Regions from separate parts of the Synechococcus sp. C9 genome, predicted to be linked through region 1. Evidence: riboswitches for the same ligand, from Rfam matches in the RefSeq annotation. Region 1 holds a riboswitch; each other region holds the start of a gene.
What was found. A riboswitch is a leader RNA that binds a small molecule or an ion and turns the genes downstream of it on or off. The one in region 1 is predicted to bind cobalamin.
Positions count from the first base shown of each region.

Region 2: it holds a riboswitch for cobalamin, as region 1 does, so the genes downstream of both, MLD66_RS09855 (sirohydrochlorin chelatase) here and MLD66_RS00645 (DUF1636 domain-containing protein) in region 1, are expected to answer to the same signal.
Region 3: it holds a riboswitch for cobalamin, as region 1 does, so the genes downstream of both, MLD66_RS09345 (energy-coupling factor ABC transporter permease) here and MLD66_RS00645 (DUF1636 domain-containing protein) in region 1, are expected to answer to the same signal.

Region 1 covers NZ_JALAAD010000001.1:128,017-130,215, reverse strand. The annotation lists gene cobW (cobalamin biosynthesis protein CobW) at 1-491, opposite strand, end outside; gene MLD66_RS00645 (DUF1636 domain-containing protein) at 642-1,028, opposite strand; cobalamin riboswitch at 1,320-1,468, opposite strand; gene MLD66_RS00640 (glycosyltransferase) at 1,490-2,199, shown strand, end outside.
Region 2 covers NZ_JALAAD010000001.1:2,009,119-2,011,317, reverse strand. The annotation lists gene MLD66_RS09855 (sirohydrochlorin chelatase) at 1-911, opposite strand, end outside; adenosylcobalamin (AdoCbl) riboswitch at 915-1,057, opposite strand; gene MLD66_RS09850 (ABC transporter permease) at 1,185-2,159, shown strand.
Region 3 covers NZ_JALAAD010000001.1:1,905,084-1,907,282, reverse strand. The annotation lists gene cbiQ (cobalt ECF transporter T component CbiQ) at 1-130, opposite strand, end outside; gene MLD66_RS09350 (energy-coupling factor ABC transporter substrate-binding protein) at 164-475, opposite strand; gene MLD66_RS09345 (energy-coupling factor ABC transporter permease) at 481-1,239, opposite strand; cobalamin riboswitch at 1,262-1,406, opposite strand; gene MLD66_RS09340 (hypothetical protein) at 1,717-2,199, shown strand, end outside.

The DNA of each region.
Region 1 (2,199 bases):
GCACAAGCCAATTGGTCTGACAATAATTCTGCCAAAGGGGTATCGTGTTCAGTCAGGGGTACACCGTCAGTATAATAGCGGGACAATTGCCCGGTGAGCAGATTCTCCCCATCCACCAGGGTAATCACCCCATCCACCGTTGTCCGGGTGCGAATATCCGGCCAGGTGAAGGCTTGCACCAGGGGTTTGGGCAGAGCCAGCCCGGAAGTCTCAATCAAAATCCCCGTCGGTGGGGTCGGTCGCTCCAGCAAATACCGCATGGTGGGTAAAAAATCCTCCTGCACCGTACAGCACAGGCATCCATTGGTCAGTTCCACCACCGGCGTATCGCAACAGTTTTCCAATAGGGAGCCATCAATTCCCACTTCCCCAAATTCATTCACTAAAACCGCTAAACCGGCACTCTGGGGTGATTGCAATACCTGGCGAACTAAAGTGGTTTTCCCTGCTCCCAAAAAGCCAGTGATTACTGTGACTGGAATTTTACTCATCGCTACCTCAAAAGTGGAACGAAATACAGGGCATCAGTATTACTGGAATCAACCGAACATCTTAGCCATGCGATGTAGAAATTCGGGAGAACTCAAATTAGGAGATGCCCCTAAAATTGGTGATGTCCAATGGATAAAATTACCCAGGAACTACTTAGACGGAACCAGGGGCGGAATGCGTCCCAACACCCGATTTTTTAATAATTCTGGTCGTTCCCCGTAGGGTACAAAGCCATCCGTTTTTTCCCGATGTAATTGGGCTAATTGCACCAGGGCGGTTACGGTTTCCGAACGCTGGTCTTGCGCCGGTAATTGCCCCAAAACATAGGAAAATTTACCAGGGGCAGTGATCGCTACCGCACAGGAATTGAGGCAGGCACTTAAACATTTAACGGCTTGGAGTTGGATGCCCGAATCCGCTAAAGCCACCTGCAAATCCTGAAGCAAAAATTCTCCCGCACTGGTGCCAATGCGTTTGCCATCTTCCCAGGTACTCCCACAGGTGGTGCAGACAAACAAAGTGGAATCAACGGTCATAAATCACACCCCAAATGATTGTGTCAATTGAATCCTGCAAAAATTAATCTTGAAAAACGGGAAAGAACCCGTCTATTCCAGCGACCCATAGCAATTTCACCCAATTTAGAGATGGATTTTCAAGGAAAGTAAGTCCGGGAATTAAGCCCCGACAGCTACTATTCCCAATTCCATGAAAATTGCTGTGAAAATCGGCTATTCCCACCGGTGAAAACGGTTCAACGGTGCCGATTTGAGTAAGGATCAACTAACCTGGGGCGGGGGAAACAATTGCATTCATCTGTACCTCGCAGAATTTAGGACAACACCGGCGGGCATCCTGACTCAGGAATTGACGCACAATTCCCTCACAGTTGCGGGACAGCGGTGGATTTGCACCACACTTTCCCCGTTACCTGGCTGGGCTGACCCCCCAACCAACCGGCTTCTATACTTTAATGCAGAATGAACCCCACTGCCAGATGAAATTTTCGATTGTTACCCCCTGTTACAATGCCGCCCCCTACTTAGCGGAAACCTTAGATTCGGTACTGAATCAAACGGCAGTACGTTCCGGGCGGGTGCAGTTGGAATATTGGGTCATGGATGGGGGTTCGACGGATCACACCCTGGAATTATTAAAAAGTTACGATTACCCCAATGTGCATATTCATTCTGCCAAAGACCAGGGGATGTATGATGCTTTGGCGCAGGGGTTTTCGCAAACCACAGGGGATGTGATTGCCTATCTAAATGCGGGGGATTTTTATTACCCCCAAGCCTTTGCGGTGGTGGCGGATATTATCCAAACCGGTCAGGTGGATTGGTTAACGGGTTATCGGGTAATTTACAACCAACATTCCCAGGTGATTCACATGGATTTGCCCTACCCCTACCGGCGGGAATTGTTTGCCTATGGTTTGTACAACCAAGCCTGGTGTCGGGTGCAACAGGAATCCACGTTTTGGACACAAAAAGTTCATCAAAAATTAGATTTACAACGCTTAAAATCCTGGCAATATGCGGGGGATTATTTTCTCTGGTTACAGTTCGCAAACCAGACGGAATTGCAGGTGGTCAGCAGTTATTTGGGGGGATTCAAACGTCATCCGGGGCAATTGTCCGAACGGCGGGATAGGTACAATCAGGAGGTGGCGCAGATGACCCAACCGGCTCCCCTGGGGGCAAAATT
Region 2 (2,199 bases), 1.9 Mb from region 1:
TGAGCATGGTGGGAATGGTCGTGGTGGTGATGGGAATGGTCGTGTGAATGGCTGTGGGAATTCCCATATAGAACCTGCTGGCGGAATTTACACATATCGCAGTTCATGGGCATCGTTGCACCGAAGGTTTCCCATTCCCGCTGGCGCACCAGGGCAAATAGCTCCGGAGTAATTCCTAATTCCGGCAGACACGTCACCTCCACCTCCGGGTGTGCCGCCTGCATCTGCCGTGCCATCGCCTGAATTTTTTGCACCAACACCCCGGTAAACAGGAAATGGGGCAGGACGATCACCCGTTTGGGTTGATAGAGCCACACCCGCCGCCACCCCTCCTCCAGCCGGGGATGGGTAATGCCCACAAAACAGGTTTCCACCGTCAGATAGCCACTGCCCTCCCACAACAGACGGGACAATTTCAGCGCATCGCTATTGGCATCCGGGTCACTCGCCCCCCGCCCCACCAGCAGTACGACGGTTTCACTGCGGGGAATGGTGGGATGATCCACCCGGGCTAACCGTTCCTGCCAGAGGCGGAGAATTTCCGGTGCCAGCCCCAAATGCCGCCCGTAGTGAATGGTCAACCCCGGATATTGCCCCCGTGCCCGATCCAACTCCCGGGTAATGTCCAACTTCAGATGCCGTGCCGCCAGGAGTAACAGGGGCACCGCCGACAGTTCCCACCAGCCCGCCTGCACACAGCGAGCAATCCCCTCCTCAATCAGGGGTTCGGTCAACTCCAAAAAACAGGGGATCACCGGGCGACTGGGGTCGAGGGCACCGTACTGCTGGGCAAAATTCAAAAAATCCGCCCGACCTTGGGCATCCCGGGTACCGTGACCAATCAACAGCAGGGGACGGGGTTGGGGCAAGGGCGCCAGCCGAGGCTCCCGATGCGAAACAAATGCAACCATGTTCAACTCCTTAGACCCGTGCAACGCAGGTCAATGTAGGGACAAACCGACCAACGGCATTCAGGCTGAGGGAACTCCCATCACTGCTGCGGCACAGCACCGGATTCGCACCGGATTTTCCCGAAAGGTCAGTTTTAATATCATAGGGGCAGATGTCCCCGACCGGCTGAAGACGTTACTTTTCCTGCCGATTTGGTAGCGGTGGTGTTACCTGGTAAACTTCCAGTAAACTTATAGGTATTCTAAAAAGCAATCCACGCAACCAGGGTACCGATGGCACGTTACTGGATCAAGCGCATTCTGCAAGCAGTTTTAACCTTATTTTTAGCATCAGCTTTGTCCTTTGCCATCATTCAATTGGCACCCGGCGACTATTTGAATAGCCTGCAACAAAACCCCACCATTTCCGCCGAAACGATAGAAGCCCTACGGCAACAATTTGGGCTGGATAAATCTCCCGTTGAGCAGTATTTTCTGTGGCTATCCCAAGCCATTCGGGGCAATTTTGGGGAAAGTTTTGTCTATCGTCGTCCCGTCGCCCTACTCCTCTGGGAACGGGTGCCAGCGACGTTATTATTAGCCGTGGCTTCGTTGATTCTCACCTGGGGTTTGGCGATTCCCTTGGGCATTGTCGCCGCTGTTTATCAAAACCGCCGCCCGGATTACCTTTTGCAAGGGGTTAGCTATTTAGCCCAGGGGTTTCCCAGTTTTATCGCCGGGTTAATTTTATTATTTATCGCCCAACGTACCGGTTGGTTTCCGGTGGGGGACATGACCCGCATTGATTTTGTGGATTTAACGCCCCTGGGTAAGGTTTTGGACATCCTTTGGCATCTGATGTTACCGGCTTTGACGTTGACGATTATTAGCTTTGCGGGTTTGCAACGGTTGATGCGGGGTAATTTACTGGATGTGCTGGGGCAAGATTATATCCGTACCGCCCGTGCCAAGGGTTTACCGGAATCCCGGGTGATTTATGTCCACGCCCTCCGCAATGCGATTAACCCCTTAATTACCCTGCTGGGATTTGAATTTGCCACCCTCTTGAGCGGTGCTTTTATTTCCGAATATTTTTTCAATTGGCCGGGTCTTGGTCGCTTAATTTTACAGGCGGTGACGGCGCAGGATTTGTATCTGGTGATGGCGAGTTTGATGCTCGGTTCGGTGATGTTAATTCTGGGCAATTTGTTGGCGGATATTTTATTGCAGTGGGCAGACCCCCGTATTCGTTTACACTCGGAACCCTGACGGCAGGACTGATTGCACCCAGCAATTAATTGACGGGGCA
Region 3 (2,199 bases), 1.8 Mb from region 1:
TCACCCCTTGGGTCACCGGCTGTCCCACCAATGCCAGGGTGAGCATCCCCAGGGCAAACCCCACCTTCTGCGTCGGCGGCAGGGGTCTCAGGGCATTGGTATAGGCATAAACATCCAGATGATGGTGCATCCCGGTTCATCCGCCTTAAGCCCAGGGCGAGCCTTAATGTTGCTCATCCCGAGCGGACGCACTGCGCCCCTGATACCGCCCCAGGACATAGCCGATCACCCCGGCCCCCAACCCCGCCTGCACCGCAAACAGCAGGGACTCCAGTTCCCCACTGGCCGGTTCCAAAACCGGGTTCACCCAGGGCTGGTAATCCGGTCGCATCGCCTCAATCGCCTCCGTAGCCGCACCATCTGCCCCCTCAAACGCCCCATTCCGGGTAATGACCAACGGCAGTACCGCCAGCCCTACCACCCCCGCCAGCAATAGCCAATTTAGCCCGGTCATGGATTTGGAAGAATTCTGCATCGCCCTCACGCTCCTTCTTTGAGTAACGCCAACGACTCCAACTCCGGTCGGCTATAGGTCTGGAGCCAATTCCACACCAGCACCGTCAGCAGACCCTCACTCACCGCCAAAGGCACCTGGGTGATGGCAAAAATCGTGGCAAATTTGGCAAAAGCGGCACCAACTCCCCCTGTTACCGCCGGGAATGCCAGTGCCAACTGCCAAGACGTGACCACATAGGTCATCAAATCCGCCAGCGCCGCCGCCAAAAAAACCGCCACCGTTTGCCGCCGGGTCATCCGCATCACCCCCTGATACACCCCATAGGCCACCAACGGCCCCACCACCGCCATCGAAACCCCATTCGCCCCCAAGGTGGTCAGCCCCCCGTGCGCCAACAGCAACGCCTGGAACAGCAACACCAGCCCCCCCAGCACCGACATCACCCCAGGGCCAAACAGGATCGCCCCCAGCCCCGTCCCCGTCGGATGGGAACAACTCCCCGTCACCGAAGGCAATTTCAACGCCGACAACACAAACGTAAACGCCCCAGCCAAAGCCAACAACAACTTGGCCTCGGGAAATTCACGGGTGATGCGCCTCAAGGCAAAAAATCCCCAGACCAAAAACGGCAAAAAAACCACCCACCAAAAAATCGCCCAGGCAGGGGGCAAATACCCCTCCATAATGTGCATCGCCTGTGCCGGTTGTGCCGCCCCAACCACCCAATACACACCCAACCCAGCCAACAGAGCCAGCCGGGAACGCCGCAATATCTGGAACATCAATCCGTACCTCGCAGATTGGTCTATGTTGTCAACCGGCGGCGGGCATCCTGACTTAGAGGCACCAAACCTCATCACAGTTGCGGGACAGTGACGGATTCACACCGTGCTTTCCCCTTCACATCCGTTGGCTGTTCCCCAACGAAACCGACGGCTAGATTTATAGCTTACAATACTATTCTTTCCCCAGATCAATTCTCATGTAAATAATAATTAAGGGCACCTCTATGTATTTGCATTACTAGAAGATTATTTCGCCGGAATACCCATACTCATGGCTACGCTACGCAGGCTATCCAAAACCAAGGACGGGGGTGACCCCGATTATCAACTGGATTAAGATTATTATAAACCTTGGAACCCCATGATTCAGACCATATTCAGTTAAGATTAAGATAAAATATCTAACGTTTATAGGGTGTTGGTTTGCTAGAGCTTATGAAGACTTCCCATTCTATTTTGACCGGCATAGTAACCATGACTATCGTGTTATTCCTGCAAGGCAGTCCTGGGCTGACCCGTCCGTTTCGCTCTGTCCAAGAACATTTCCTGGGAATTCCCGCCCCCCTCTTGCCCTTGGGTTCTACTGAAAACCGTCAGCGTTATTTGCATTATGCCACCGTGGATGTTCCGAATGGTTATATTCGCTATCAAGCCAGCGATAATCCCCAACAGTTTGAGTTTGCTATTTTCCGCAAAAATAATGGGCAATATTTAGCGGCGTATAGCGTGCCCTATGACCCGGTTTCTTTCCCAGAACAACCCGGTTTATCCCAGTTAATTTTGTTGGACTATCGTCAGGGACAATGGCGAAATGTGACCCGGGAATTGTTACCCGTACCTTTTGATCCCACCCTAACCTACCAATTACCCAGAGTGGGACGGGACATTATTGTGGTAAATCGCCGCAACCAAAAGCTCTACCGTTTGCGTTGGCAAAATGACCGGTTTGTGCGCCTG